One region of the Rahnella sp. BIGb0603 genome, then DNA from elsewhere that is predicted to be linked to it. Evidence: predicted binding sites of a transcription regulator. Region 1 holds the regulator's gene; each other region holds the start of a gene.

Evidence for each region. The regulator PhoB, encoded in region 1, activates phosphate uptake and scavenging genes when phosphate is short. The targets are predictions, from matches to a motif close to CTGTCATAAAACTGNCNNAT.
Region 2: a site for PhoB is predicted at 4,641-4,660, ahead of uvrB (excinuclease ABC subunit UvrB). Genes of this name have one in related genera too.
Region 3: a site for PhoB is predicted at 6,431-6,450, ahead of phoA (alkaline phosphatase). Genes of this name have one in related genera too.
Region 4: a site for PhoB is predicted at 5,490-5,509, ahead of pitA (inorganic phosphate transporter PitA). Genes of this name have one in related genera too.

The regions. Positions count from the first base shown of each region.
Region 1 covers NZ_JANUEX010000001.1:1,024,303-1,032,429, reverse strand. Annotated here, with positions in the region: gene sbcC (exonuclease subunit SbcC) at 1-244, opposite strand, end outside; gene sbcD (exonuclease subunit SbcD) at 241-1,479, opposite strand; gene phoB (phosphate response regulator transcription factor PhoB) at 1,707-2,396, shown strand; gene phoR (phosphate regulon sensor histidine kinase PhoR) at 2,420-3,739, shown strand; gene M2403_RS04900 (cobalamin-independent methionine synthase II family protein) at 3,996-5,099, shown strand; gene brnQ (branched-chain amino acid transport system II carrier protein) at 5,546-6,865, shown strand; gene proY (proline-specific permease ProY) at 7,022-8,127, shown strand, end outside.
Region 2 covers NZ_JANUEX010000001.1:684,316-692,442, forward strand. Annotated here, with positions in the region: molybdenum cofactor riboswitch at 1-98, opposite strand, end outside; gene yvcK (uridine diphosphate-N-acetylglucosamine-binding protein YvcK) at 395-1,303, shown strand; gene M2403_RS03240 (isochorismatase family protein) at 1,369-1,893, opposite strand; gene M2403_RS03245 (VF530 family DNA-binding protein) at 1,934-2,302, opposite strand; gene uvrB (excinuclease ABC subunit UvrB) at 2,355-4,361, opposite strand; gene M2403_RS03255 (ABC transporter ATP-binding protein) at 5,506-6,216, shown strand; gene bioD (dethiobiotin synthase) at 6,226-6,915, opposite strand; gene bioC (malonyl-ACP O-methyltransferase BioC) at 7,042-7,833, opposite strand; gene bioF (8-amino-7-oxononanoate synthase) at 7,817-8,127, opposite strand, start outside.
Region 3 covers NZ_JANUEX010000002.1:643,232-651,358, forward strand. Annotated here, with positions in the region: gene putP (sodium/proline symporter PutP) at 1-1,124, opposite strand, end outside; gene putA (trifunctional transcriptional regulator/proline dehydrogenase/L-glutamate gamma-semialdehyde dehydrogenase) at 1,651-5,625, shown strand; gene M2403_RS07970 (hypothetical protein) at 6,044-6,403, opposite strand; gene phoA (alkaline phosphatase) at 6,532-7,956, shown strand.
Region 4 covers NZ_JANUEX010000009.1:148,128-156,254, reverse strand. Annotated here, with positions in the region: gene prlC (oligopeptidase A) at 1-1,871, shown strand, start outside; gene rsmJ (16S rRNA (guanine(1516)-N(2))-methyltransferase RsmJ) at 1,881-2,627, shown strand; gene uspA (universal stress protein UspA) at 2,690-3,130, opposite strand; gene uspB (universal stress protein UspB) at 3,468-3,803, shown strand; gene pitA (inorganic phosphate transporter PitA) at 3,913-5,418, opposite strand; gene M2403_RS21170 (NAD(P)/FAD-dependent oxidoreductase) at 5,740-6,948, shown strand; gene M2403_RS21165 (serine hydrolase) at 6,953-8,127, shown strand, end outside.

The sequences.
Region 1 (8,127 bases):
CTTCCGCCAGCGATTCGGCGGTGTGGCGGGTCATCAGTTCATTCTGACTCGGCGTGACGTTCAGACGCGGTGTCTGGTGATAAAGCGCCAGACAAATGGCGTCGAGCAGGGTGGTTTTCCCCGCGCCGGTCGGGCCGGTGATGGCAAATAAACCGTTGCTGGCAAACGGCTCAGCGGTGAAATCAATTTTCCATTCGCCTTCCAGCGAGTTCAGGTTTTTTAATCGCAGGCTGAGAATTTTCATTGTGCGCCGTCCTCCGCATTCTGACCGCTGGTGATCTGTTCAACGACCTGCGCAAACAGCGTGCGCATCCGCGCCTGACGCGGCTCATCAGGATCCGGTTCCAGCGCCAGACGTCGTTCAAACACGTCACTGACGCTCAGCTCGCTGAGCGTTTCTTTTTCCTGTTGTTCGATGCTGCTGATGCGCTGTTCTTTACTGCGGCGCAGCAGAACGACTTCCACCGGCAAATCTGCGGTCAGCGTCTGAATGCGTCGCTGAATATCGCTGAGATAATCCTGCGTGGCGACTTCGATATCCAGCCAGACCGGCTTTTGCATATCGCCGCCTGCAAACTGCGCCAGCTGTTTTTCGATTTCAGCCAGCGAACCTTTGATGATCTGCATAGGCTGGAAAACCGGGATTTCCAGCGTGTCGATGGCGTTAAGCGTAGCGCCGTCGAAATCGAGTAAGTACACACTTTTGGCTTTGCTCAGTTCGTCAAAACTCAGGGCAATCGGCGAGCCGCTGTAACGGATATGTTCGGTTTTTGCGACGCACTGGGCGCGGTGAATATGCCCGAGCGCCACGTAATCTACCGGCGGAAATGCCTGGGCCGGGAAGGCGTCGAGCGTGCCTATATAGATGTCGCGCACGGAGTCAGACGTGCTGACGCCGACGGTGGTCAGATGGCCGGTAGCGATAATGGGCAACGGCATACCAAGTTTCTGACGCTTCGCCAGTGCGGCCTGATATAGCGCGTCATAATGCGCCGCAATGGCTTCCTGCAACGCGAGCTGTTTGTCGCTGCCGGACTGTCCGGCCTGGCTGGCGAGTAAATCGCGCGGACGCAAAAACGGAATGGCACACAACACCGCGCCGGGCTGGCCTTCACGCGTGTTCAGCACTAAAACCTGTTCCTCCAGATTTTCGCCTACGGTGGCGATCACCCGTGTATTCAGGCACGAAAGCAGTTCGCGGGATTCATTGAGGGTGGCGACGGAATCGTGATTCCCGGCCAGCACCACCAGCTGACAGCCGGTTTGTTGTAATTCCACCACGAAGCGGTTGTACAACTCGCGGGCGTAACTGGGCGGCGAACCGGTATCAAAGATGTCCCCGGCGACAATGACGGCGTCCACCTGATGCTGCTGCACCTGACCGGTCAGCCAGCGCAAAAATGCCTGATGTTCAGCGGCGCGGCTTTTGGTAAAAAAGTACTGGCCGAGGTGCCAGTCGGAGGTGTGGATCAGGCGCATGAGACTCCCGTGTGAACCCTGTATGACGACAATGGTGCAAAGTATAAACGTCGGCGGGGGAACCTGTCCCCGATAAATCAGACCAATTTCAGCAGGATGGCGGGAATTTATCTGTCATATTTGCCTTAAATGAACCATCATTTTCATTCATAAATCTGTCACAAAACTGACGCATAATGGCGCCCGCAATCAAATAAAAGATCGCTAACCTATTGGCAGGACCTACGATGGCTAGACGTATATTGGTGGTTGAAGACGAAGCTCCAATCCGTGAAATGGTGTGTTTTGTACTGGAACAGAATGGATATCAGGCAGTAGAAGCTGAAGATTTTGATTCAGCGATTGGCCAGTTAGTGGAACCTTACCCAGAACTGATCCTGCTCGACTGGATGCTACCCGGCGGTTCCGGTATTCAGTTTATTAAGCACCTTAAACGTGAAGCACTGACCCGCGAAATTCCGGTGATGATGCTGACCGCTCGCGGTGAAGAAGAAGATCGGGTGCGCGGCCTGGAAGTCGGTGCCGATGATTACATCACTAAACCGTTTTCACCAAAAGAACTGGTTGCCCGTATTAAAGCGGTGATGCGCCGGATTTCGCCAATGGCGGTCGAAGAAGTGATCGACATGCAGGGGCTCAGTCTGGATCCGTCGTCTCACCGGGTGATGGCCAACGAGCAGGCGCTCGATATGGGGCCGACCGAATTTAAGTTGTTACACTTCTTTATGACCCATTCCGAACGCGTTTACAGCAGAGAACAGTTGCTCAATAACGTGTGGGGCACTAACGTTTATGTGGAAGATCGCACGGTAGACGTGCATATTCGTCGTTTGCGTAAAGCGCTGGAAACCAGTGGACATGACAGAATGATCCAGACTGTTCGTGGTACCGGATATCGTTTCTCAACGCGTTATTGAGTCCCCCACAGCGGAGAACCTGTGTGTTAGAACGTTTGTCATGGAAACGTCTGGCCGGCGAATTTTTTCTCTTTTGTCTGCCAGCCCTGATCCTCGGAATTTTCGTCGGCCATTTCGGCTGGCTCCTCTTTGCGTCGCTGGTCGCGGCGCTGGGCTGGAATTATTACAATCAGCTTAAACTCTCTCACTGGCTGTGGCTTGACCGCAGCATCACCCCGCCGAACGGGCGCTGGAGCTGGGAACCGCTGTTTTACGGGCTGAACCAGATGCAGATGCGTAACCGGCGACGTCGTCGTGAATTAGGTCAGTTGATCAAACGTTTCCGCAGCGGTGCCGAATCGCTGCCGGATGCGGTGGTTCTGGCGACGGAAGAAGGCAATATCTTCTGGTGTAACGGACTGGCGCAGGATCTGCTCGGTTTCCGCTGGCCGGAAGATAACGGCCAGCATATTTTTAACCTGCTGCGTTATCCGGAATTCCGCACCTGGATCCAGACCCGTGACTTCAGCCGTGCCCTGAATCTGCAACTCAATAATGAACATTACGTCGAGTTTCGCGTGATGCCGTATTCCGAGGGGCAGCTTCTGATGGTGGCGCGTGACGTCACGCAGATGCGTCAGCTCGAAGGCGCGCGACGTAACTTCTTTGCCAACGTCAGCCATGAACTTCGCACGCCGCTCACTGTGTTGCAGGGGTATCTGGAAATGATGGAAGACGCCAAGCTGGAAGAGCCGTTCCGCACCAAAGCGCTGGATACGATGCAGGAGCAGACGAGGCGTATGGACGGGCTGGTGAAGCAGCTTCTGACCCTGTCGAAAATCGAAGCATCCGCCAATATCGATATGCACGAGAAGGTCGATATTCCGGTGATGCTCAGCATGCTTGAGCGGGAAGTGCAGACGTTAAGCGGCGGGAAACATGAAGTGGTGTTTCGCGTAAACGAAAAGCTGAAAGTCTTTGGCAATGAAGATCAGCTGCGCAGTGCGGTATCGAATCTGGTGTATAACGCCGTGAATCACACCCCGCCGGGCACGCGGATTGAAGTCAGCTGGCAGCAAATTCAACATGGCGCGCAGTTTCAGATAAGTGACAACGGGCCGGGCATTGCGCCGCAGCACTTACCGCGTCTGACCGAACGTTTTTACCGTGTGGATAAGGCGCGCTCACGCCAGACCGGCGGCAGCGGACTGGGGCTCGCCATCGTAAAACATGCGCTCAGCCACCATAATTCGAAACTCGAAGTTCTCAGCGAAGTCGGCGTCGGCACGCGGTTTATGTTCACGCTGGCACCAAAATTGATTGTTCCTCAGGGTTCAGACTCCCCGGTCACCGTAAAACCTTAATTTCAGCAATTTACATAAAGTCTGTTATCAGCCGATAGCAGGCTTTTTCATTTCTATTTATGGCGCGATTCTGCCTGATGATCATGAATTTATTTCACGTCCCATGAAAATTCCTCTGTTGTGAGTGAAGAGGCTGCATGACAGTATGGCCTTAAAGCCGTTTAGACATCCAGATGTCTATAAATAACGCAACGTAATTATTTACTTTGTAAATCATTCGCATTCCGCCAGGGGCGTGATGCCATAAGGAGTTTTCATGCAACGTACTACCCCTCCGTTCCGCGCTGACGTCGTTGGCAGTTTCCTGCGTCCGGCCGCGATCAAAGAAGCCCGCAAACAGTTTCAGGCCGGTGAAATTAATGCAGTACAGCTGCGCGCGGTGGAAGACACTGAAATCCGCCGTGTGGTGGATTTGCAGCGTGAAGCCGGTCTGCAGGTGGTGACGGATGGCGAGTTCCGCCGTGCGTGGTGGCACTTTGACTTCTTCGAAGGCCTGGAAGGGGTGGAAGGTTATGATGCGGTTCAGGGGATCCAGTTCAACGGCGTACAGACGAAAGCGCGCAGTATCAAAGTGGTGAGCAAACTCGGTTTTGGTTCGCACCCGATGCTGGAAGATTTCCGTTTCCTGAAAAGTATCAGCGGAACGGCTGTGCCGAAAATGACTATTCCCAGCCCGAGCGTGATGCATTTTCGCGGTGGCCGAAATGCTATCAGCAAAGACGTTTATCCTGATCTGAAAGACTATTTTGACGATCTGGCACAGGTTTACCGGGACGCGATCAAAGCTTTTTACGATGCCGGCTGTCGTTATCTGCAACTCGACGATACCGTCTGGGCGTATCTGTGTTCTGAAGATCAGAAGAAACAAATCCGCGAACGGGGTGACTCTCCGGAAGAGTTAGCACGTACTTACGCTGACGTGCTCAACAAAGCCATCGCCGGTAAACCTGACGATCTGGTGATTGGCCTGCATGTTTGCCGCGGTAACTTCCGTTCAACCTGGATTTCTGAAGGTGGCTATGAGCCGGTGGCAGAGATTCTGTTTGGCGGTGTGAATATCGACGCCTTCTTCCTGGAATATGACAATGAACGTTCAGGCGGTTTTGAGCCACTGCGTTTCATCAAAAAAGGTCATCAGCAGGCGGTTCTGGGGCTGATCACCACCAAATCCGGTGAACTTGAGCTGGCGAAAACCGTGGAAGCACGGATCGCAGAGGCGGCTGAATATCTGGACATTAACCAGATTTGCCTGAGCCCGCAGTGTGGCTTCGCGTCTACGGAAGAAGGCAATAGCCTGACCGAAGCGCAGCAGTGGGAAAAACTTAAACTGGTGGTGGATATCGCCGCCCGCGTCTGGTAAATCCGGAAAGCGGCTAAATTTTGCCCTCGTAAAAATGCTGGATATTGTGCGTGAAATGACCTGTGGATGGTGATTTCACGCATTTTTAATCTTATCGGAGCATATCTTGTGCTTTGTTCGTTCAAAAATCATACATATCATATTGCGTGTTTTGGAAGGTATTTAGTGATTGTTACTGCTTTGCCGTATTAATCTGGTTGAACACTCTGCTTTTTCGATCACGGCTTGCCTTTCTACGCTATAAACGTTTACCTTAAGCCCCGCTGTCGCTCGATACTCCCTGCATAACAACGTAATCATCTGCATATCATCAGGCGTTTTTAGCTCACTCCGATCCTCACATTGGTGTTCTCTGGCTATGACAACGCCATTCATCCTTCTGACGGAGTAGCACGACGACAGCATCGGACACTTTATTCATTTGAACAGGCAACACGACACCAATCATGAGTACTCGTTTAACAAATAAAGATATTCTGGCGCTGGGTTTCATGACCTTCGCCTTATTCGTCGGGGCAGGAAACATCATTTTCCCGCCGATGGTAGGCTTGCAGGCCGGTCATGAAGTCTGGTGGGCAGCTGCCGGGTTTATGATCACGGCGGTAGGGCTTCCTGTGATGACCGTGATTGCGCTTGCGCGCGTCGGTGGCGGTGTTGACGCCCTGAGTACGCCTATTGGTCGTGGTGCCGGTATTCTTCTGGCGACTGTCTGTTATCTGGCTGTGGGCCCGCTGTTTGCCACACCACGTACGGCGACGGTTTCCTTTGAAGTCGGTATCGCACCGATGACCGGTGACGGCCCGCTGCCTCTGCTGATTTACAGCGTGATTTATTTCGCTCTGGTGATTGGTATCTCCCTGTATCCGGGCCGTCTGCTCGATACCGTCGGGCATTTCCTTGCACCGCTGAAAATGGTGGCGCTGGGCGCGCTGGGTATCGCTGCACTGCTATGGCCTGCCGGTCAGTCCATGCCTGCGGTTGACGCTTACCAGACGGTGCCGTTCTCCAGCGGTTTTGTTAACGGCTATCTGACGATGGATACGCTGGGCGCGCTGGTCTTCGGGATTGTTATCGTTAACGCCGCACGTTCGCGTGGCGTGACCGATGCCAAACTGCTGACCCGTTATACGGTTCTGGCAGGGCTGATTGCCGGTCTGGGCCTGATGCTGGTCTATCTGAGTCTGTTCAAACTGGGCGAAAACAGTGCCTCGCTGGTGCCAAATGCAACAAACGGCGCGGTGATCCTGCATGCTTACGTGGCACATACTTTTGGCAGCGTGGGTAGTTTCTTCCTCGGTGCGCTGATTTTCATCGCCTGTATGGTCACCGCGGTTGGTCTGACCTGCGCCTGTGCTGAGTTCTTCGCTCAGTATCTGCCGTTGTCATATAAAACGCTGGTCTTCATTCTGGGTCTGTTCTCAATGCTGGTGTCCAACCTGGGCCTGAGCCATCTGATTCAGATTTCCGTACCGGTTCTGACTGCGATTTATCCGCCGTGTATTGCGCTGGTTGTACTGAGCTTTACCCTGCGCTGGTGGAACAGCACTACGCGTATCGTCGCACCTGTGATGGTTGTCAGCCTGGTCTTCGGTATTGTTGACGGCATCAAAGCTTCTGCTTTTGCAGATCTGATGCCAGCCTGGACTGCGAACCTGCCGCTGGCGGCGCAAGGTCTGGCCTGGTTACCACCGTCATTATTAATGCTGGTGCTGGCCGGTATTTATGACAAAATCAGCGGTCCGCGTAGCGTCACTGCGCACCAATGATCATTTGGTGAATGTTCAACGGCATAAAATATAATTAGTCTGCTGAATGTTTCGCCAATCGGGCCACGGAGAATCTTCCGTGGCTTTTTCATTGGCAGGTAAAAAAGTTAATTTCTTAAAATACGCACTTTTGATATTTAAAAAACATACGGGTTAATGCACATGCAGCAAGAAGCTGAACAACCAACAGAGCAAAAAGAAGCGCCAGGCACGAAGCTAAAACGTGGCCTGACAACGCGCCATATTCGCTTTATGGCACTGGGATCAGCCATCGGTACCGGGTTATTTTACGGATCTGCCGATGCCATCAAAATGGCCGGACCAAGCGTGCTGCTTGCCTATCTGGTCGGCGGGATCATCGCATTTATCATCATGCGTGCATTGGGTGAGATGTCCGTTAATAATCCGCAGAGCGGGTCGTTCTCCCGTTACGCGCAGGATTATCTCGGGCCGATGGCCGGCTACATCACCGGCTGGACGTATTGTTTTGAGATTCTGATTGTCGCGATTGCCGATGTTACGGCGTTCGGTATTTACATGGGCGTGTGGTTCCCGGATGTACCACAATGGACCTGGGTGCTGAGTGTGGTGCTGATTATCGGCGCTATCAATCTGGTGAGCGTGAAGGTGTTTGGTGAACTGGAGTTCTGGTTCTCCTTCTTCAAAGTTTTCACCATCATCATCATGATCATTGCCGGTTTCGGTATTATCTTCTGGGGCATTGGCAACGGTGGGCAGGCGACCGGTATCCACAATCTGTGGACGAACGGCGGCTTCTTCAGCCAGGGCATCATGGGCACGATCCTGTCGTTGCAACTGGTGATGTTTGCCTATGGCGGTATCGAGATCATCGGTATTACCGCCGGTGAAGCGGAAGACCCGAAGAAATCTATTCCGAAAGCCATCAACTCCGTTCCACTGCGTATTCTGGTGTTCTACGTGGGTACGCTGTTTGTGATTATGTCGATTTTCCCATGGAATCAGGTGGGGACGCAGGGCAGCCCGTTCGTGCTGACGTTCCAGCACATGGGGATTGCGGCGGCGGCAACCATTCTGAACTTCGTGGTGATCACCGCGTCTCTTTCTGCGATTAACAGTGACGTGTTCGGCGTGGGCCGTATGCTGCACGGTATGGCAGAGCAGGGGCAGGCGCCTAAAATGTTCAGCAAAGTTTCGCGTCTTGGCACGCCGTGGGTCACAGTTCTGGTGATGATGGCGGCGCTGCTGGTGGCGGTTTATCTGAACTACATCATGCCGTCCAG
Region 2 (8,127 bases), 340 kb from region 1:
CTGGTGACTGATTGTCACGGCCAGGGCTCCATATTGTTTCTGTGGGAACAACGTCAGAAAGGCAACTTAGGAACCAGGGCTAGGAGTTGATTCAACACGTTCAGTGCAGAACGATGAAGAATTCGGGTAACGGACTACAGTTTAACGCTCTGAAGACCGGATCGCCAAGGTGGTTTTTCGTTATGCATTTTGATATATAACGATTTTTCACGACAAAAGAGAGCATTTTCAACGATAAAACCGCTTGATTTTGAAAGCGCTGAGAGTACTGCGAAGGGATAACATCCTGTTGCAAAATTAGGTAAAATCTCCCGGCGACACAAGTCTCTGCAGCATCATTATTGTGCCCTGAGCACGCACTATTCTCACCTCTGGCCGCTTCACAAGGATCTTTATGCGCAATCGAACATTAGCTGACCTCGACCGGGTGGTGGCATTAGGCGGAGGGCACGGCCTGGGCCGCGTAATGTCTTCTCTTTCTTCGCTGGGCCCGCGTCTCACCGGCATTGTGACCACGACCGACAACGGCGGTTCAACCGGCCGAATCCGTCGTTCGGTGGGCGGCATCGCCTGGGGCGATATGCGCAACTGCCTCAACCAGCTGATCACCGAACCGAGCTTAGCCTCGGCGATGTTCGAATACCGCTTCAGCGGCCAGGGCGAACTGGACGGACACAATCTCGGCAACCTGATGCTGCGCGCACTGGATCACCTGACCGTCCGTCCGCTGGAAGCGATCAATCTGGTGCGCAGCCTGCTGAAAGTGGACGCTGAGCTGATTCCGATGTCCGAACAACCGGTAGATTTAGCCGCGATCGACGCAACCGGTCAGCGGGTTCACGGCGAAGTAAACGTCGATAAACTGACGCAAATACCGCGGGAATTACTGCTGGAGCCACAGGTTCCGGCCACACGCGAAGCGTTGCACGCCATCGCCGAAGCGAACCTCATCCTGATTGGCCCCGGCAGTTTCTTTACCAGCCTGATGCCGCTGTTGCTGATGGAAGATCTCACCACCGCCCTGCGCCGCAGCCGTGCGCACATCGTATATATCGGGAATCTGGGGAAAGAGCTGAGCGTTGCTGCGGCGTCGCTGACCCTGGATGACAAACTGGATATGATCGAAAAGCGCATTGGCCGTCGCGCTGATGCCGCGATTGTCGGGCCGAAAGTGACGCTGGGCGAAAGTGCCAAAGCGCATCTGATTATTCAAAGCCCGCTGGAAGCCAGTGATATTCCGTATCGCCATGACCGCGATATGTTGCGGATGGCGGTAGAAGAAGCGCTGCAAAAGATGCTCTGATTTATCATTAGCAGAAATACGAAAGGCCGCGCAAAGCGGCCTTTTTGACGTTTGGGAAACCGAATTTACTGCCAGTCAGCCAGAATTTCTGCGGTGGTTTTTACTGTGACCGGATTGCCGGGCACGGATAATTCACGCCACACTTCGTTGTGCTGACCAATCAGTTGCTGCGCGGTAACATGCGTACGGTCGCCGGTTGTATGCGCATCCGACGCAACGGTCACGGCATAACCTTTGCTGGCGGCGACTTTGATGGTCGTATCCACACAATAATCTGTCGCACAACCACAAACCGTAAAACGGGTCGTGTTCAGTTCCTGTAGTACCGCGTCCAGCGTGGTGCGATAGAAAGAATCACAGGCGGTTTTGGTGACAGAAATCGCTCCTTCGGGCTGATGTAGCTCAGGCAAAACCTGCCAGAATTCGCTGCCTTCGGTCATTTCACCTTCAGCGTGCTGAATGAAGATGACGCGCCCTGCCCGGTCAATCAGCTGATTAATACGCTCAGCCCGTCCGCTGCGGTCATAACGCGGGGAAGCGAAAACGCCGTTTTGCATATCCACCACAATAAGAACATGTTGCTCTGACACGACTCTTTCCCTCAAATAAACACAATGAAATGCAAATGATTTACTTTTTCACCAGCGGATGATTATTCCACGGGCTGTCGGCGGCAGGTTTCACGGTACTGACTTTAGGCTTTTGCGGCTTTTCAGCGGAGAGCGGCGTGCGACGTTTGCTGCGCGTCATATCAGGGCGCAAATGGCCTTCGATAAAATCCAGATACAGCGTTTCTACTTCCTTACGCGCCCAGGGCGTGCGGCGCAGAAATTTCAGACTGGACTTGATGCTCGGATCGCTTTTGAAGCAGTTGATATTGACCTGCGAGGCCAGTGCGGGCCAGCCAAAATTATCCACCAGCGTTGTCAGCAGTTTTTCCAGCGTGACACCGTGCAACGGATCTTTCGCCGCTCCGGGATTTTGTGGTGTATCAGTCATTGGCTCGCTTTTCCTTATCAATTTTCAGGCCGCGCACTTTATCATTTTTCCCTTACGAAAGAGCAATAAACTGTTCACGCAGGGCGTGGAGTTCGTCACGTGTATTGGCCGCTTCTTCGAATTCCAGATTCTGGGCGTGCGCATACATCTTGCTTTCCAGCTCTTTAATGCGCTGTTCCAGCGCTTTAGGCGTAAGCGATTTGTAGGTTTGCGCCGCTTCGGCATCGCGCTTGTCTTTGTTCTTTTTGGTCTTCGGCTGGCCCAGTTGCAGGATGTCGGAAATCTTCTTGTTCAGGCCCATCGGCGTAATGCCGTTTTCCAGGTTGTAAGCTTCCTGTTTCGCACGACGACGCTCCGTTTCACCGATAGCTTTGGCCATTGAATTCGTGATTCTGTCGCCGTAAAGAATGGCTTTACCGTTGAGGTTACGCGCCGCACGACCAATGGTCTGGATAAGCGAACGTTCGGAACGCAGGAAACCCTCTTTGTCGGCATCAAGGATTGCCACCAGAGAAACTTCCGGCATATCCAGCCCTTCCCTCAGCAAGTTGATGCCCACCAGCACATCGAATTCACCGAGACGCAAATCGCGAATGATCTCCACGCGCTCGACAGTATCGATATCAGAGTGCAGGTAACGCACCTTCTCGCCGTGTTCTTCCAGATACTCGGTCAAATCCTCGGCCATGCGTTTGGTCAGCGTGGTGACCAGCACACGCTCATTGATGGCAACGCGTTTGCGGATTTCAGACAGCAGATCGTCGACCTGCGTGGTCACCGGGCGCACTTCAATAATCGGATCCAGCAAGCCGGTCGGACGCACCACCTGATCCACGACATCGCCGCCGGATTTATCCAGCTCGTAAGCGCCTGGCGTGGCGGAAACATAAATCGTCTGCGGCGCCAGTGCTTCAAATTCTTCAAAACGCATCGGGCGGTTATCCAGCGCCGATGGCAGGCGGAAACCGTATTCCACCAGCGTTTCTTTACGCGAGCGGTCGCCTTTATACATCCCGCCGATTTGCGGAATGGTGACGTGGGATTCATCGACTATCAGCAAACCGTCGGCAGGCAGATAGTCAAACAGTGTCGGCGGCGGCTCGCCCGGCCCGCGCCCCGAAAGGTAGCGCGAATAGTTTTCGATACCCGAGCAATAACCCAGCTCATTCATCATTTCGAGATCAAACTGCGTACGCTGGCTGAGACGCTGTTCTTCGAGCAGTTTGTTGTTATCCAGCAACACCTTGCGGCGATCGGCCAGATCGACTTTGATCTCTTCCATCGCCTGCAAAATACGTTCACGCGGGGTGACGTAGTGCGTTTTCGGGTAAATGGTGAAACGCGGAACTTCGTGCTGCACCTGACCGGTCAGCGGATCGAAAAGGGAAAGCCGCTCGACTTCCTGATCGAAAAGCTCGATGCGCAGCGCCAGATCGTCCGATTCCGCCGGGAAGACGTCGATCACTTCGCCGCGGACGCGGAAAGTACTGCGCTGGAAAACCTGATCATTGCGGGCATATTGCAGCTCGGCCAGACGGCGCACGATCGCGCGCTGATCGATAATCATCCCTTTGGTCAGGTGGAGCATCATTTTCAGATACAAATCCGGGTCGCCCAGACCGTAGATCGCCGAAACGGATGCCACCACGATGACGTCGCGGCGCTCAAGCAGCGCTTTAGTCGCGGAAAGTCGCATCTGCTCGATGTGTTCGTTCACCGAGGAATCTTTTTCGATAAACGTGTCTGAACTCGGGACATACGCTTCTGGCTGATAATAATCGTAGTAAGAAACAAAATATTCGACGGCGTTCTCCGGGAAGAACTCTTTCATTTCGCCATATAGCTGGGCCGCGAGGGTTTTATTGGGCGCGAGAACCATCGTCGGCCGGTTCAGGTCAGCAATCACGTTCGCGACGGTGAAGGTTTTACCGGAACCGGTAACGCCGAGTAACGTCTGGTGCGCCAGACCGTTCTCCAGCCCTTCTTCCAGACGGCGTATTGCCTCAGGCTGATCGCCTGATGGCTTAAATTCGGAATGCAGTTTGAACTCTTTACTCATGACGGGCTACCTGGCTGAAATGAAAACGCATAAGGCCGTACGAAAGGCGCTCACGGAAAAACAGTATGAAAGACTCCGCGAATTTTGCCAGCCTTGATTTTACCGCCCTATAGTACTGTATATAAAACCAGCCTCCAATCGATAAAAATCACCGGTGATTTAACAGGTTGCTTCATCTGCACTTTTTTAGGTTATTACGAAAAAGAATTCTCACCATCAGGTGACAATTATCCCCAAAATTTTTCATCCGTTAACTTTCTGACCACAGGTTGACGAATTCTGACACAACTATGACGAACGAATTACGGGCATATTGCTTTTAACTAACTCACTGATTATTAACAACATCATCAAAAAGCTGCGAATACGGGCAAAGTGAGCACAACCCGCGCCCCGACTCGTCTGTAGCATCTTTTCTTACTCTCATGCACATGGTTATCCACAGGAATAGTGGATAACTCTCAGCACGCCCCGTGCTGCGGGAGTTGGCAAAAAGTGCACTTCGGACGCCGGAGGGGGGATCAGCATCTTTTTTAGTTATTTTTTCCCTTTTTTCAGACTTTATTTATGCCTATTTTGCCTAGATTTCTGGTCGGATGTTTCTTGCAAAATCCAAAAGTGCATCTCATCAGGATTTTTTTGCTTCTTACTCCCCTTACGTTTGCACCAAAATCAGAGAGAGCGGCACTGGCAAAGTGCAGTTGCCCTTTTCCCGCGTCTGACCGGTTCTGTTAAAACCTGAGCAACACTAATGAATAATCCTAAATCGCCGTGCGCCCCGCTGTTAACACCCCTGTAACTTCTCTTTTCCCCGGCACTTTTACAAACTTGGCCTGAGAGTTGCAGTGTCACTGTAGGAAGCGTTTCCTGTAGCCGGAACCGCTTTTTTCACCTGAAAGTGAAATCTGATGATTACCCTGTTTTTTGCTAAGCAAAGTCATTTTTAGTGCAAGGAAAAAGCGGTTAACCCCATTTATCACTGGTTAATGGCTGTTTATCTATAATTGATGCTGAGAGGTTGGCCGGTAATCAACGGGATTTAATTCTGTGTTACGGCGTTAACAGCGGAACATAAATGTCAGAAATGTGACAGTGGCGGTCAAAGCGAAGTTCAGCGGAATGCTCCGTGCGGGAGGGAGGTCTGATGTTAAGTGTAAAATCAGTTAATCAGTATTATGGGCAAAAACATATTCTGTGGGATATCAATCTCGAACTGTACCGCGGTCAATGTACGTGTCTGATCGGCCGAAATGGCGTGGGGAAAACCACGCTGGTGAACTGCATTATGGGCCATCTTCCGGTGAAAAGCGGGGCGATCTCCTGGCAGTCGCGCGACGAAGAGCCTCAGAGTTTGTTAAATCTGCCAGTGGAAAGCCGTGCGCAAATCGGTATCGGTTATGTGCCACAGGGCCGGCAGATTTTTTCGCAGATGAGTGTCGATGAAAACCTGCAAATTGCCATGATGGCCAGCCGGAATAAGACGCGTCGCGTGCCTGAAGAGGTCTACGACCTGTTTCCGACGCTTAAGGAAATGGGAATGCGTAAAGCGGGAGAGCTCGATGAGAGCCAGCAGCAGCAACTGGCGATCAGCCGCGCGCTGGTTCAGGAGCCCGAACTTCTGATCCTCGACGAACCGACCGAACACACCAGCGCGTCAATGGCGGCGAATATGGGTAACATCATTCACCGCCTGAACCGTGACCTTGGTCTGACGCTGCTTCTGGTCGGGCATAAATTGCCGTTCATCCGCAGCGTCGCTGACCGGTTTTGTCTGGTGGACGGCGGGCGCAACGTAGCGCAAGGCACGCTGGCACAGCTTGACGAGACGTTAATCAAAAATTATCTGACGGTCTGACGTCGCGCTTCATTCACCACAAGGAAGCAGACGTTCGAGATCCAGATATTGCCCCAGATTTACGTCCAGACCGGCGATCAGGAACGGGATCTCGCCCAGCAGTGGCGCAGGCAACATACGCGTGAGCGTCTCCATGTATGCCGGATGATGCTTCCCCGTTTCCTGCACATCATTGGCAATCCAGCCCGCAAGATGCAACCCACTTTGCGCGATGGCCTGCGCCGTCAGCACGGCGTGATTGATGCAGCCCAGCCGCATTCCCACCACCAACACCACCGGCAGTTGCTCGGCAATCACCCAGTCCGCAAACGTGTAATCTGCGGTCAGCGGCGTGTACCAGCCACCCGCCCCTTCCACCACTACCCAGTCAGCCAGCGGTTCGAGATGGCGCAATCCGGCGGATAACACCTGCGGATCAATCGGGCGCTTTTCCAGCTCGCTGACGATATGCGGCGACGTCGGCTCGATAAACGTACACGGATTCACTTCGTCATAACGCAGTCCGACGGTGCTGTAAGCCTGAAGCGCCAGCGCGTCGCTGTTGCGCGGCCCTTCTGCCGTCATTTCACTGCCTGATGCCACCGGTTTGTATCCGGCGGTTTTGTGTCCGGCGCGCGCTGCCGCCTGCAAAAATGCGGTTGTGGCAACGGTTTTTCCGACTTCTGTGTCGGTGCCGGTAATAAAGTATTTTTGTTTCATGATTTATTTTAATAAAAGCCTGGTGTTGGTTCTGGCTCCCTTCCCGCAATGACATCGGATTTTGCTCCTCCCCCTGCGAAGGGGAGGGAGCAGACCGCGCCTGTTTCAAACCTGGGAGGAACTTTGTTAACGTGGGATAAGTTCTTCCACCTGCAAAATGCCGTAGACCAGCCGGTAGTTGAGCGGCAAAATGCCGTCGCGGCGAACGTAATGTTTTTCCAGCAATTGCAGACGCTCGCGCCCGCCCAGTCCGCCGAGGCGGCCATTTTTGATGTGCGTCGCGCCAATGCCTTTGAGCGAACGCATCAGCGACATCACGTCCGGGAATTCGGCGACGTGATCGCTGAAGGTCACTTCATGGCGATACGGCGCGCAGGCTTCGGCGATTTTGTCGGGCGTCAGGAACTGATTCACGTGACGGCGGCCATCGACTTTCATCCACGCCGCGGCCAGCTCATTGAGCGAACCTTCGGCCAACGTGGAGAAAATCACCAATCCGCCGTTGCGGGTGACGCGATGCATTTCTTCCAGCGCACGCGGCAGCGCGTTACACCACTGCACTGCCAGATTGCTGAAACAGATATCAAACGAGTTATCAGCAAACGGTAAACGCTCGATATCCCCCGGCACGTATTCATCGGCGGAATCCAGCTCTCGGGCACGGCTCAGCATGCCTTCAGAGAGGTCCAGCGCAATCACGTTTTTCCCCTGAGCGCGCCAGTAACGGCTGAAATAGCCCGTCCCGCAACCGGCGTCGACAACCGTTTTTCCAGCATTTTTCAGATAAGGTTCTGCCAGCGAAAGCAACGTTTCACCCACATCACGCTGCAATTGTGCGGCGTTTTCATAACTGACGGCGGCGCGACTGAACGCGTCGGCCACCGCTTGTTTATTCACTAATTCAGTGACTGCACCCATGAAGGGACTCCAGCAAAAAATCGATATCTTCCGGCCTGTGTGCTGCCGTCAGCGTAAGACGCAGCCGCGCGCTGCCCGGAGGCACCGTCGGCGGACGGATAGCACTGACCCACAACCCGCGTTCGCGCAATGTCGCCGCCAGATCTAAAGCAGGCTGATTTTCGCCTACGATCACCGGCTGGATTGCCGTTTGTGAAGCGGTCAGCCGGTAAGGCAATCCGGAAGCCCCGGCGCGGAAACGGGCAATATTGGCCGCCAGTTTATCACGCAGGCCGTCGTCCTGCCGGACTCGTG
Region 3 (8,127 bases), on a different contig from region 1:
CCAATCCACACCAGCTCACGCTGGCTTGCGCCTTTGCGCAGGAACGCCTTGTACAAATCTTCGGTAATCGCACTTGAACACACCAGCAACTGGCAGCTCAGGGTGCTCATCACCGCCGCCAGAATGGCCGACAGCAAGATCCCGGCAATCCACGGGTTGAACAGGATTTTCGCCAGCTCGATGAATACCCGCTCAGCGTTTTGCGTCACATTGCCCGCTACTGCCGGGTTATTGCTGAAATACGCAATCCCGAAGAAGCCCACGGCGATGGTGCCCGCCAGACACAAAATCATCCACGTCATGCTGATACGGCGTGCGCTGCGGATAGTGTGATGCGAATCGGCGGCCATAAAACGCGCCAGAATATGCGGCTGACCGAAATACCCCAGTCCCCAGCCGAGCAGGGACAAAATCGCCACCAGATTCATATTCTTGAACATGTCGGTGTATTCCGGATTTTTCGCCTGAATCACCAGCATCGAACTGTCAATGCCGCCGACCGCGAGGATGACGATCACTGGCGTCAGGATCAGCGCGAAAATCATCAGGCTGGCCTGCACCGTGTCAGTCCAGCTGACTGCCAGAAAACCGCCGATAAAGGTATAAATGATGGTCGCTGCGGCACCCGCCCACAGCGCGGTCTGATAAGACATCCCGAAAGTACTTTCAAACAAACGCGCACCGGCAACAATCCCGGAAGCACAGTAAATGGTGAAGAACACCAGGATCACGACAGCCGAGATAATACGCAGCAATTTGCTGGAATCTTCGAAGCGGTGCGTGAAGTAATCCGGCAGCGTCAGCGCATTATTGTTGGCCTCGGTGTGAACGCGTAAGCGCCCCGCCACCAGCTTCCAGTTCAGATACGCGCCAATCGTGAGGCCGATGGCAATCCAGCTTTCGGAAATACCGGAAAGAAAAATCGCGCCCGGTAAACCCATTAATAACCAGCCGCTCATGTCAGAAGCACCGGCGGAAAGTGCCGTCACCACGCTGCCTAAGCTGCGGCCACCCAGAATATAATCATCAAAGTTTTTGGTCCGTAAATACGCGATGAGCCCTATCAAAATCATCCCGAAAATATAAACACAAAACGTCACCAGCATCGGTGTGTTCATTGTCATGTCCTTCTCCACTTTCTTATTTTTTGCGATACGTGTTTGCAATGCAGGCCGGCATCTGTCTGTCCTGACACACCTTTTTCAAAAGGCGGCCAAAATCATGCCGGGGCGAGATGATGGCTGAAACCCGCGAAGGATGCAGCATGACTCTCCATTTTTTTTCTTTTTCAGCGTACTTAATGTGGTTTTTATTCAAATTAACTGTCGGTCGCGATACTGGTTGAGTGATCGCTACATTTCAAATGTTTTAACATTTTGGATACGTAAAATTTACGACGCATCACATTTATGATGAGAGCGGGTTGCACGTTACATTTCCCTCAGTTGCACCTTTAACTTTGAGGTTATTAAGGCGGTTACCGCGAATAACCTGTCTTTCCTACGTTGATTCAATGTTAAAAATGCCAAATAAATCACATCAGGCATACTTCGCGCATTAACAGGGTTGCACAAGGTTGCAACATAGAAGATATTGCTTGCCATAAAGATAATGAATTCACCTGAACCTTTTCATATGGAGTGGTTGCGTATGGGTATGACGACGATGGGCGTGAAGCTGGACGAAGGCACACGCGACAGGCTAAAAATTGCGGCTCAGCAGATTGACCGCACGCCGCACTGGCTGATCAAACAGGCGATTTTTTCCTATCTGGAACGTCTGGAAAATGGCGATTCGCTGCCGGAGATCCCGGCGCTTAATGGCGCAGCGCCTGGCGACGCGGAAGAGCCCGCCGGTCAGCCGGTGCAGGAAATGCATCAGCCGTTCCTTGATTTCGCCGAGCAGATTTTGCCGCAGTCGGTCAGTCGTTCAGCCATTACCGCCGCCTATCGCCGCCCGGAGCCGGAAGCCGTTTCCATGCTGCTCGAACAGGCCCGTCTGCATGCTCCGCTCAACGACGCTGCCCTGAAACTGGCCGCCGAGATCGCCACCAAACTGCGTAACCAGAAAAGTGCAAACGGCCGCGCCGGTATGGTGCAAAGCCTGTTGCAGGAATTCTCCCTGTCCTCGCAGGAAGGCGTGGCACTGATGTGTCTGGCCGAAGCATTGTTGCGTATTCCCGATAAGCCAACGCGCGATGCGTTAATCCGCGACAAAATCAGCAACGGTAACTGGCATTCACATCTGGGCCGCAGCCCGTCGCTGTTCGTCAATGCCGCGACCTGGGGTTTGCTGTTTACCGGCAAACTGGTGGCGACACACAATGAAGCCAGCCTGTCGAAATCCCTGAACCGTATTATCGGCAAAAGTGGCGAACCGTTGATCCGCAAAGGCGTGGACATGGCGATGCGCCTGATGGGCGAACAGTTCGTGACCGGCGAAACCATCGCGGAAGCGCTGGCTAACGCGCGTAAACATGAAGAAAAAGGTTTCCGTTACTCCTACGACATGCTGGGTGAAGCGGCGCTGACCGAAAAAGACGCGCAGGCGTATTTGCAGTCATATCAGCAGGCGATTAACGCGATTGGTAAAGCCTCAAACGGTCGTGGCATTTATGAAGGGCCGGGCATTTCAATCAAACTTTCCGCCCTGCATCCGCGCTATAGCCGTGCGCAGTACGAACGCGTGATGGAAGAGCTTTATCCGCGCCTGCTCTCGCTGACGCTGCTGGCGCGCAGTTATGACATCGGCATCAATATTGACGCCGAAGAAGCCGACCGTCTGGAAATCTCCCTCGATTTGCTGGAAAAACTCTGCTTTGAGCCGGAACTGGCGGGCTGGAACGGCATCGGCTTCGTTATTCAGGCTTACCAGAAACGCTGCCCGATGGTCATCGATTACCTGACCAATCTGGCGCAGCGCAGCCGTCGCCGCCTGATGATCCGTTTGGTTAAAGGCGCGTACTGGGACAGCGAGATTAAGCGCGCCCAGATGGACGGACTGGAAGATTATCCGGTTTACACCCGCAAGGTTTACACCGACGTTTCCTATCTGGCCTGCGCCCGCAAACTGCTGGCGGTGCCCAACCTGATTTATCCGCAGTTTGCGACACATAACGCGCACACCGTGGCGGCAATTTATCAGCTGGCCGGTAACAACTACTATCCCGGTCAGTACGAATTCCAGTGCCTGCACGGCATGGGCGAACCGCTGTACGAGCAGGTTGTCGGCAAAATCAGCGAGGGCAAACTGAACCGCCCTTGCCGCATTTATGCCCCCGTCGGCACGCATGAAACGCTGCTGGCGTATCTGGTGCGTCGTCTGCTGGAGAACGGTGCGAACACCTCCTTCGTTAACCGTATCGCTGACGCCACCTTGCCGATTGACGAACTGGTTGCCGATCCGGTTCTGGCCGTCGAAGCGCTGGCCGCCAGCGAAGGTCAGGTCGGTTTACCGCATCCGCGTATCGCGTTGCCGCGCAATTTGTACGGCGACAAACGCGTGAACTCTGCCGGGCTGGATATGTCGAGCGAACACCGTCTGGCGTCGCTTTCCAGCGCCCTGCTGCAAAGCGCCAGCCATCCGGTGAAGGCCCAGCCGATGATTGATGCACAGACCGATGAGGGCGAATTCCTGCCAGTCATTAACCCGGCTGAAAACGGCGATATCGTCGGTTACGTGCGTGAAGCCACGCAGGACGAAATCAGCCGTGCGCTGGATGCGTCCACCGCCGCCGGTGCTATCTGGTTTGCGACGCCTCCCGAAGAGCGCGCCGCAATCTTGCAACGCGCCGCAGAATTGATGGAAGCGCAGTTGCAAAGCTTGCTTGGCGTGCTGGTGCGTGAAGCCGGAAAGACTTTTAATAACGCTATCGCCGAAGTACGTGAAGCGGTGGATTTCCTGCACTATTACGCAGGCCAGATCCGTGAAGACTTTGCCAATGACTCGCACCGTCCGCTCGGGCCGGTTGTGTGTATCAGCCCGTGGAACTTCCCGCTGGCGATCTTCACCGGGCAGATTGCCGCCGCCCTCGCCGCAGGCAACAGCGTGCTGGCAAAACCGGCTGAGCAAACGCCGCTGATTGCCGCGCTGGCCGTGGGCATTTTGCATGAAGCCGGTGTTCCGACGGGTGTGCTGCAACTGTTGCCGGGCCAGGGGGAAACCGTGGGCTCGCAACTGGTGAACGACGAACGCGTCCGCGGCGTGCTGTTTACCGGTTCCACCGACGTGGCAGGAATTTTGCAACGCAACATCGCCGGTCGTCTGGATCCGCAGGGGCGTCCGACGCCGCTTATCGCCGAAACCGGCGGCCTGAACGCGATGATTGTGGACTCCTCCGCGCTCACCGAACAGGTGGTGACCGATGTCGTGGCATCAGCTTTCGACAGCGCCGGTCAGCGCTGTTCCGCCCTGCGCGTGGTGTGTATTCAGGACGACGTCGCCGACCATACGCTGCAAATGCTGCGCGGCGCGATGGCCGAATGCCGCATGGGCAACCCTGAACGGTTGTGTACCGATATCGGGCCGGTGATCGACGCCGAAGCCAAAGCCGGTATCGAGAAACACATCGATGCCATGCGCGCCAAAGGCCGCACGGTGTATCAGGCCACGCAGGAATTTGCCGCCGATCAGCAGGAATGGACGCGCGGAACCTTCATCAAACCGACGCTTATCGAGCTGGAAAGCTTCGATGAAATGAAGAAAGAAATCTTCGGCCCGGTACTCCATGTGGTGCGTTATGCCCGTCAGGATCTGGATAAGCTGATCGGTCAGATTAATGCCGCCGGTTACGGCCTGACGCTGGGGATCCATACCCGCATCGACGAAACCATCCACCGCGTGACGCAGCAGGCGCACGTCGGCAACATGTACGTGAACCGCAACATGGTCGGCGCTGTCGTGGGTGTGCAGCCGTTTGGCGGTGAAGGCTTATCCGGAACCGGCCCGAAAGCCGGTGGTCCGCTATACCTGTACCGCCTGCTGAGCAGCCGCCCGCAGGACGCCGTGCAGCAAACGTTATTGCGTCAGGATCGCGAACTGCCGCTGGACACGTCTGTACGCGAAGCGTTACTGGCACCGCACCGCGCGTTGCAACAATGGGCGACGGAGCAGAAACATCGCGAAGACCTGATTGCCGTGTGCGAGCGCTTCGCACAAACCAGTCAGGGCGGCACTTTGCGTACCCTGCCGGGGCCAACCGGGGAACGTAACACTTACGCATTATTGCCGCGTGAGCGCGTTCTGGCGTTGTCAGACAATCAGGATGATGCGCTGACCCAGCTCGCCGCCGTCACCGCGACCGGTTGCCGTATTCTCTGGCCGGATGCGCCGTTACAGCGCGAACTGTTCAGCCAGTTACCGCAAGCGGTACAGGAACGTGTCGATTTCGCCAAAGACTGGCAGAACGAGGCACCGGTATTTGACGCAGTGATTTACCACGGCGACGCCGATCAGCTCCGCGAACTTTGTCAGCTTATCGCCAAGCGCCCTGGCGCGATTATTTCAGTACAAGGGTTTGCGCGCGGCGAAGATAACATCCTGCTGGAGCGTCTGTTGCATGAGCGTTCACTGAGTGTGAATACCGCGGCAGCGGGCGGGAATGCGAGTCTGATGACAATCGGGTGATAGATTGCAGAAGCCGCTGCAATTGGGCGGCTTTTCACTTGCAGTGAGGCACCAGGACTCTGACCGGGGAAGTTTCGGTTTTTCACTTGCAGTGAGGGGCTGTAACTATGACCGGGAAAGTTTCGGTTTTTCAATAACTGTGTTCACTTAACCTGCTGCGTCGAAACCGACCAAAGAGGCCCAGGACGGGGCCTCTTTGGAATCTCCGCGTCTTTCTAACTGCGCGCTATCGCTCGCTGGCTATGTTTCAGGGGCCAGCGCTATTGCCGCGAAAACTTGCCGCTGCGCGGTACCCTCACTCGGTTTCGAGCCACAGGTCTCGAAACACTTAGCTCGGCAAGCTTTCTGAAAGCGGCTGGAGGCTTTTTTAAAAGATAAACCATTCTGCTTTTGAATTTAGATAAGCCCCTGGCCGCTTTCAAAACGACGTCGAATGAACGGTGAGAAACAGCGAGAGTCTTTTTTCAAGCAGGTTCGAACCTGAAGTGAGAGTACCGCGCAGCGGCGGCGTTTGCGGCACTAACCGGAGTTGCTGAAACATGGCCAGCGAGCGTAGCGCGTGTTGAAAAAGCGTGGGGAAATCCAAAAGGGGAAAAGCACTTTCCCCTTTTGGTCGGTTTCGGCGCCTGCCTCTGAGTGATAGCTGTTCTTGAAAAACCGAAACTTCCCGGTCAGAGTCCTGGTGCCTCACTGCAAGTAAAAAAACCGAAACTTTCCTGGTCCTGTAACCGAAAGCCGCCATGTGCGCGGCTTCTTCACAAGGAAACACCTCGATCATATTCGAACTGCTTATCAGCAGACCGAATTGTCATTAAAACGTCATAACTCTGACTTAACCTACCGGTAACAAAATACAACAATCTGTGTTTTTTTATTTCTGACGGTTTATCAAAAGGAGTTTTGACCATGCAACAACCTCTCTCCCTGCTTGCCCACGCACTCTCTGCCGCCCTGCTGGTTTCCACATCCGCCAGCGCTTTCGCCGCTGAGCCGGACGCCCTGACAGACCGCGCAGCAAAAGGCGTGCTGACTGAACCGGGTGGCGCTCGTCGTCTGAGCGGTGACCAGACGGCAGCGCTGAAAGCTTCGCTTTCGGATAAAACGGTGAAGAACGTAATCCTGCTGATTGGCGACGGAATGGGCGATTCTGAAATCACTTCCGCACGAAATTATGCAGAAGGCGCAGGCGGTTATTTCAAAGGCATCGATGCCCTGCCGCTGACCGGTCAGTACACGCATTATTCTCTGGATAAAAAGACACAGAAACCAAGCTATGTGACGGATTCCGCCGCCTCAGCCACCGCCTGGACGACCGGCGTAAAAAGCTATAACGGCGCGATCGGGGTGGACGTAAACGGTAAAGATCACCAGACCATTCTCGAGATCGCCAAAGCCGCAGGCAAAGCGACCGGCAACGTCTCGACGGCAGAATTGCAGGACGCCACGCCAGCCGCCCAAATCGCGCATGTCACGTCCCGTAAATGCTATGGCCCGGAAGAAACGGCCGAAAAATGCGCCAGCAACGCGCTGGAAAATGGCGGACGCGGTTCCATCACTGAACAGCTGTTGCAGGCACGCGCCGACGTCACGCTGGGCGGCGGCAAAAAATCCTTCAGTCAGTTGGCGAAAGCCGGCGAATTCAGCGGTAAATCTCTGAAAGACCAGGCGCTGGCGCAAGGTTATGTGTGGGTAGAAAACGCCGACCAGTTGAACGCTATCACACAGGCCGACCAGAAAAAACCGCTGCTGGGCTTATTCGCCGACGGCAATATGCCGGTACGCTGGCAGGGTCCGAAAGCCACGTATCACGGCAATATCGATAAACCTGCCGTCACCTGCGAAGCCAATCCGCAGCGCACCGCAGAGATCCCGACGCTGGCCGCGATGACCGAAAAAGCGATCGACCTGCTGAAAACCAATCAGAACGGCTTCTTCCTGCAAGTCGAAGGTGCGTCGATTGATAAGCAAGATCACGCTGCCAACCCTTGCGGTCAGTTTGGTGAGACGGTAGATCTGGATGAAGCGGTGCAGAAAGCCCTCGAATTTGCCCGTCAGGATGGCAATACGCTGGTGATTGTGACCGCCGATCACGCGCATTCCAGCCAGATTATCGAAGCCGACGCCAAAGCCCCCGGCCTCACGCAAACGCTGACCACCAAAGATGGCGCGCCGATGACCATCAGTTACGGGAATTCCGAGGATGACTCGCAGGGTCACACCGGGACTCAGTTGCGGATCGCCGCGTTCGGGCCACACGCCGCAAACGTCGTCGGGCTGACCGACCAGACGGATTTGTTCTATACCATGCGGGAAGCAATGAATATTAAATAAGCAGGAGGCCGCTGCTTTGGCGGCTCAAAACCATTGTTTTGGATTGCCATCCAACGTGGCATCTGGTTTTAACTGGATCGCGAAAGTTTCGGTTTTTCAATTGCAATGATCGCTCAGCGGCTACCGCCGAAACCGAAATTTACTCGGTCAGCTGTCAGCCCTCACTGCAAG
Region 4 (8,127 bases), on a different contig from region 1:
AAAGCGACGACCGTCTGAGCCGTATCTGGTCGCCGGTCGGGCATCTGAACGCAGTCAAAAACAGCCCGGAACTGCGTGAAGCGTACGAGCAATGTCTGCCAATTTTATCTGAATTCAGCACCTGGACCGGGCAGCACGCCGGTTTGTATCAGGCTTATCGCGATTTAAAAGACAGCGAGCATTTCACTACGCTGTCCGTTGCGCAGAAAAAAGCGATTGATAACGCGCTGCGTGATTTCGAGTTATCCGGCATTGGTTTGCCGGTCGAAAAACAGAAACGCTACGGCGAAATTTCGGCGCGTCTGTCTGAGCTGGGTTCGACGTACAGCAACAACGTGCTCGATGCCACGATGGGCTGGAGCAAGCTGATTACCGATGAGGCCGAACTGAAAGGCCTGCCGGAAAGCGCACTGGCGGCGGCGAAAGCGCTGGCCGAATCGAAAGAACAGGAAGGCTGGCTGCTGACGCTGGATATCCCGAGCTATCTGCCGGTGATTACCTATGGCGAAAACCGTTCGCTGCGTGAAGAAATGTACCGCGCGTTCGGCACCCGTGCGTCCGATCAGGGCCCGAATGCCGGTAAGTGGGACAACAGCGAAGTGATGGCAGAGATTTTGTCGCTGCGTCACGAGCTGGCTCAGCTGTTAGGTTTTGATTCCTTCGCGGAGATGTCGCTGGCCACCAAAATGGCCGAAAGCCCGAAACAGGTGATTGATTTCCTGAGCGGTCTGGCGACGCGTGCCCGCCCGCAAGGCGAACGTGAACTGGCGCAGCTTCGTGCTTTTGCGAAAGAACATTTTGGCGTGGACGAAATGGAAGCCTGGGATTTGCCGTTCTACGGCGAAAAACAGAAACAGCATCTGTTCTCCATCAATGACGAGCAACTGCGTCCGTATTTCCCTGAACAACGCGCGCTGGAAGGGCTGTTCGAAGTGGTGAAACGCATTTACGGCATCACCGCCAAAGAACGCAAAGACGTGGAAACCTGGCACAAAGACGTGCGCTTCTTCGATTTGTTCGATGAATCCGGCGATCTGCGCGGCAGTTTCTATCTCGACCTGTATGCCCGCGAACACAAGCGTGGCGGAGCCTGGATGAACGATTACGTCGGCAGTATGCGTAAAGCCGACGGCAAACTGCAAAAGCCGGTCGCGTATCTGACCTGTAACTTCAACGGCCCGGTCGGCAATAAACCGGCGCTGTTTACGCACAACGAAGTTACCACGCTGTTCCACGAATTCGGCCACGGTTTGCATCATATGCTGACCCGCATCGACACGCCAGGCGTTGCCGGAATTGCCGGTGTGCCGTGGGACGCCGTCGAACTGCCAAGCCAGTTTATGGAAAACTGGTGCTGGGAGCCGGACGCGCTGGCGTTCATCTCCGGGCATTTCGAAACCGGCGAACCGCTGCCGAAAGAGATGCTGGATAAAATGCTGGCCGCGAAAAACTATCAGGCGGCGCTGTTTATTCTGCGTCAGCTGGAATTCGGTCTGTTCGATTTCCGTATGCATGCGGAATATGACCCGGCCAAAGGCGCGCAAATCCTGCAAACCCTGGCAGAAATCAAGAAGCAGGTTGCGGTTGTGCCGTCACCAAGCTGGGGACGTTTCCCGCACGCCTTCAGCCATATCTTTGCAGGCGGTTATGCGGCGGGTTACTACAGCTATCTGTGGGCGGAAGTACTGTCTGCTGATGCCTATTCCCGCTTCGAAGAAGAAGGGATTTTCAACCGCGAAACCGGGCAGTCGTTCCTGGATAATATTCTGTCGCGCGGCGGTTCCGAAGAGCCGATGGAGTTGTTCAAACGCTTCCGCGGGCGTGAGCCGCAACTGGATGCTATGCTGCGTCATTACGGTATCAAAGGATAATTTCTGCCTGTGAGCGTGTGTTTACTCTGTGAAGAAGGCGCCGATGAAGGCGCCTTATCTGTTCTGGCACAGCGCTGGAATCTGACGTCCGACCCGGATGCCATGATGGCGCTGGTGCTGACGCCTGAGCGTCTGGAATTACGCAAACGCGACGAGCCAAAACTCGGTGCCATTTTTGTCGATTTCGCCGGCGGCACGATGGCGCATCGTCGTAAATTTGGCGGCGGACGCGGTGAGGCGGTGGCAAAAGCGGTCGGCATCAAAGGCAGTTATCTGCCGGATGTCGTCGATGCCACCGCAGGTCTGGGCCGCGACGCGTTTGTGCTGGCCTCTCTGGGCTGCAAAGTGCGGATGCTGGAACGCAATCCGGTGGTGGCGGCTTTGCTCGACGACGGGCTGGCGCGCGGCTACCGTGATGCGGAAATCGGCCCGTGGCTGCGTGAACGCATGACGTTGCTGCATGCTTCAAGCCTGACCGCGCTCTCTGAGCTTTCGCCAAAGCCTGAAGTGGTGTATCTCGATCCGATGTATCCGCACAAACAAAAAAGTGCACTGGTGAAGAAAGAGATGCGCGTGTTTCAGGGGCTGGTTGGCCCGGACGAAGATGCCGATGGCCTGCTGGAACCTGCGCGCAGGTTAGCGACCAAAAGGATTGTAGTGAAACGCCCTGACTATGCGCCACCGATGGCGGACATCGCCGCGCAGGCTGCGGTTATCACGAAAAACCACCGGTTTGATATTTATACGCCGCTGTAAATCCCCATAAAAAAAGAGGTGCCACTGGCACCTCTTTCTCATCAACGCGCATACGTCGCGTCTTACGCTTCTTCTTCCTCGTCACGCAATGGCACGATCAGCATGTCGATATGGACGGTGTTGATCAGCTGGCGTGCGGAGGACATCAGCTTGCTCCAGAAATCCTGGTGGTGGCCGCACAGTACTAAATCCACGCCGTATTTGTTGATGGCATCGACCAGCACCTGGGCTAAATCACCGCTGCCGCTCAGGGTTTCTGAAATCGGGTAACCGGCGTTTTGCGAAAGCTCGTTCAGCGCGTGGTGCGTTTCTTCGGAAATACGTTTCTGCATGTCGCCCAGGTTCACGTCAATCAGGCCGGTGTAGAGGTCTGAATAGTTCACATCAACGTGGATCAGGGACACCTTGGCGTTATACGGACGCGCCATGGAAACCGCTTTCTCGACTAAAACTTTGCTCTCAGGTGAGAGGTCAACAGCAATCAATATGTGTTTGTAAGCCATAAGAAAACTCCTTCCATAAGTCAGTTAAAAGCTATATCAGCATCATGCGAATGTCATGACGTCAGTATAGCGCCAAAATGGTGAGACAAATCAAGCATACAGATCCCATTTCCTAATCTGACAATCTATAGATACAAATAATATGAACACTTACAGATTCGTTTCCTACACTCAATAATGCAGGCTTCTCCTGCTTTAGCATTCTTCTGTGATAAGAAAAGAGGGCGGGCGATGGTTGCCCGGGGGTGTGAAATCGCGGAAAGGCAGGGCGAAACGTCGGGTGTGCGGCAGATTTTGAGCGGCATTGCGCGGTGTCAGTTCGCCTTGAGGGGGAATCATGATCAGTCCCGTTGCGCTGTTTTGGGCTTTATGTTTTGTGTGTGTGGTGAATATGCTGCGTTATTACTCGTCTTTGCGCGCGTTGCTGGTGGTGCTGCGGGGCTGTGATCCGTTGCTGTATCAGTACGTGGACGGCGGGGGATTCTTTACTTCCCACGGCCAGCCCGGCAAGCAGATAAGACTGGTTCGCTATATTTATGCTCAGCGCTATGTTGAACATCACGACCCTGAGTTTATCCGCCGGTGTGAAAGAGTACGCGGCCAGTTTGTCCTGACGACATGTCTGGTTGGACTGATTCTTATCAGTATGATGGCCATGTTGATCTGGTACTGACACGTCTAAAATCGTTGCGAGGAAAGTGTGAAAAAGGGAATAAAAAAAGGCGACCGGTTCTGAGAACAAGGCCGCCTTTTTTACATCCGTGCCTGAGCACGCAGGTTTATCAGATAAGCTTCAGCGCAATCCAGTACAACACGCCGGAAAGAACAATCGACACGGGCAGGGTTAAAATCCACGCCATAGCGATGTTTTTCACGGTTTTAGACTGAACACCGCCGCCATCCACAATCATGGTACCTGCAACCGCAGAGGACAACACGTGCGTGGTGGAAACCGGCATACCGGTGTAACTGGCCACACCGATAGACACCGCTGCCGTCATCTGCGCAGACAGGCCCTGAGCGTAGGTCATGCCTTTCTTACCAATCTTCTCACCGATGGTGGTCGCAACGCGCTTCCAGCCAATCATGGTACCCAGCGCCAGCGCCAGCGCGACCGCGATGATGATCCAAATCGGGGCATATTCGACAGTTTGCAGAATGTCGGTTTTCAGCTCGCCGAGGAAGCGTTTATCCGCCGCGGAAGTTTCCGGCAGTTTAGCGACTTTATCGGCAGTATCAGAAACACACATTAGCAGGCGGCGCATGTGGCTGCGTTCTTCCGGTGCCAGATCGCTGTAAGACTGAAGATTAGTCAGCAGTGTCTGCGCACGGCCAATCGCATCAAGTGCGTGGCTGCTGTCGCAATGGAACACTTTTGTCTCATCGGCTGGTGCGATATTGACGTCCGGTGCAGGCACCAGAGGCGTCTGCGCCACAACGTGTGGCACCGCATCAACATGCTGCGAATAATACTGGCCGAGGTGCGTCACGGCGTCGCGGGTACGGGCAATGTCGTAACCGGTCGCGCTCATGTTCACCACGAAACCTGCCGGAGCCACGCCAATCAACACCAGCATGATCAGGCCGATACCTTTCTGACCATCGTTCGCACCGTGAGAGAAACTCACGCCGATTGCGGACAGAATAAGGCCAATACGGGTCCAGAATGGCGGCTTCTTCTTGCCGTCTTTCTTTTCACGTTCTGCCGGCGTCAGGTGGATACGGGCGTGTTTTTTATTCCCGCTCCAGTAGCGACGCAGCAGGAAAATCATGGTTCCCGCCATAATCATCCCGACCAGCGGTGAGACGATTAGTGAGGCGAAAATGCCAATCATTTTCGGGATGTTTAACGCATCAACCACTGACGTGTGGGTCATCAGCGCGTTAGTCAAACCCACGCCGATAATAGCGCCAATGAGGGTATGGGAGCTGGACGCCGGCAGACCAAAATACCAGGTGCCGAGGTTCCAGATGATCGCCGCCAGTAACATAGAGAACACCATGGCAAGGCCATGCGCGGAACCTACATTCAGCAACAAATCGGTTGGAAGTAAATGGACGATGGCATAGGCCACGCTCAAACCACCGAGCAGGACGCCAAAGAAGTTAAATACCCCTGCCATCACGACCGCTAATTGCGAACGCATTGCCCGGGTGTATATGACGGTTGCTACTGCGTTGGCCGTATCATGGAAACCGTTAATGGCTTCATAGAACAGAACAAACAGTAACGCGAGAATCAATAACGAACCGGTATGAATATCCAACCCGGCAAATAGATGCAGCATAATTGTTACGCCAGTTAGTGGTCATGAACGCCGCGCATTATCTGCGAGAACAGGGGGACGGGAAAAGGAAAATATGACATTTTTTTGACTAAAAACAGTTCAATATTTGGCGTTGTTTCAATTTATTTTTTATATATCAAAATCTTATTCCTCGTTTAGGCGCTGAAACATTTACTTACGACGTTCAGAAAACCACCTCTCCGGCTGGTTTAAGGGGCGTCTGTCCCTTACAATCCGCGTCGCAATGCGGCTAAAGCCCATTGGCACAGGGGGAAGCCCTGTCTAAAACGTAGCTGAAATTTCCGGTAAGAGAGGCCAAAAGTGGAACAGGTTGATGTGGTAGTCATTGGTGCGGGTGCGGCAGGCATGTTCTGTGCAGCGCAGGCCGGACAGGGTGGCTGCCGGGTTCTGCTGCTGGATAATGGCAAAAAAACCGGACGAAAAATTCTGATGTCGGGCGGCGGTCGCTGCAACTTCACCAATCTGTATGCCGAACCGGCTGCCTATCTTTCGGAAAACCCGCATTTCTGTAAATCCGCGCTGGCGCGTTACACCCAGTGGGATTTCATCGATCTGGTCAACCGCTACAACATCGCCTGGCACGAGAAAACGCTCGGCCAGCTTTTTTGCGATGATTCAGCGACACAAATTGTGGCGTTGCTGGATAAAGAATGTGAACGGGGGAATGTCGATGTGCGTCTGCGCAGCGAGATTTCAGACGTTCAGAAAACCGAAGATGGCTTTATTATCAAAGTGAATGGCTCAACTGTAAGTACTCACTCACTTGTGGTTGCCAGCGGCGGACTTTCCATGCCGGGGCTGGGCGCGTCGCCTTTCGGTTATCGTCTGGCCGAACAGTTTGGCCTGAAAGTGTTACCGACCCGCGCCGGTCTGGTGCCGTTTACGCTGCACAAGCCGCTGCTCGAGCATTTACAGACGCTTTCCGGCGTCTCCGTGCCCGCTGTGCTGACCGCGGAGGATGGCACAGTGTTCCGCGAAAGCATTCTGTTTACGCATCGCGGGATGTCCGGCCCGGCGGTTCTGCAACTTTCCAGCTTCTGGCAGCCTGGCGAGTTTGTGAGCGTTAACTTACTGCCTGATGTCGATCTGGCGGCGTTTCTCAATGCACAGCGGCAGGAACACCCGAACCAGAGCCTGAAAAATACGCTGGCGATGCAACTGCCTAAACGTCTGGTGGAATGTCTGCAAACGCTCGGGCAACTGCCGGACGTCACGCTGAAACAGCTGAACGTGCCGCAACAGGCCGAACTGGTTGAGCAATTGCAAAACTGGCAGGTTCAGCCGAACGGCACCGAAGGTTACCGCACGGCGGAAGTTACGCTAGGCGGCGTCGATACGCGCGAACTTTCCTCCAAAACCATGGCTGCGGCAAAAGTGCCGGGTCTGTATTTTATCGGCGAAGTCGTGGACGTCACCGGCTGGCTGGGCGGATACAATTTCCAGTGGGCGTGGAGCTCCGCCTGGGCGTGCGCGCAGGACCTGATTTCCCGACCGAAGGGCGCGAAATAGCCACATGACAGGGGGATTTCACCGTTTCTTCATTTTGTCCCCCCTGTTTCTGACATCCTGCGGGACGTTATCTGACATGCAGGTGAAAGAGCATCCCGACGCCGTGCGGGCGCTGGCCTGTTCGGGCGATCTCGATGAGATGGTTAATGGCGTTGTCCGCCAGTATCAGAAAAAAGAGAAAGCGGCGGGCCTTGCGATAGGCATTATCAGAAACAACGGCGAGGCCAGAACCTGGGGCTACGGCTACACCAATTCCACCCACAGCTACAGAATCGACGGGGAAACCCTGTTCGCGCTGGGTTCTGTGAGTAAAGGCGTGACCGGCGAAGTGGTGGCCGGGCTGGTCAATAAAGGCCAGTTGCGCTGGGACGATAAACTTTCCGATTTGCTGCCGAAAAATATCCCGCTGAGCGAGGATGCGAAAAACATCACGCTGTTGCAGCTGGCGACACACACGTCCGGTCTGCCGCGACAAAACATGAATAAAGACATGCTGGAGAGTTTTCTCCGCTATCTCTACACCGGCGACAATTTCTATCACGAGCTGGACAGCGATTCCGTCGTCAACGATCTGTCAGGGTTTACAAAGCCGGAGAAGCGCGAGCCGCAGTATTCCAATTTAGGCTACGCGCTGTTGGGGTATATTCTCAAACTGAAAACCGGCGAAGACATCCAGCAACTGTCTTATGATTTTATTTTCCGCTCGCTGAAGATGGATAACACCAGTTTTTATGCGACGCGCCTGAAAGACTATCCTTACCGCGCCATCGGGCATGCGGGCGATCAGCCGAAATTTATCCCGCGCGGCGAAGTGGTGCCTGACTGGCATTTCTCCAATAACATGGTGGCCGCCGCCAGCCTGTACAGCAATGTGGACGACCTGCTTAAGTACCTGCGTGCTCACATAGATGGCTCAAAAAATGGTGATCTCAACATGGCGATCAGCGACACGGAAAAAGTATATTTCCAGCGAGCTATCGAGGCGGCCAATATCGCGTGGGTGACGGATCACATCAGCCATCAGACGATTACGTATCAGGTCGGCTATATCGGCGGCTATTCCAGTTATATTGGTTTTGATAAAAAACATCAGAATGCCGTGGTGGTATTACAAAACACCTTTAACTGGAGCAATTATATTGGTCATGATCTTTTGCTGAGAATGGCGATGGCCGATGA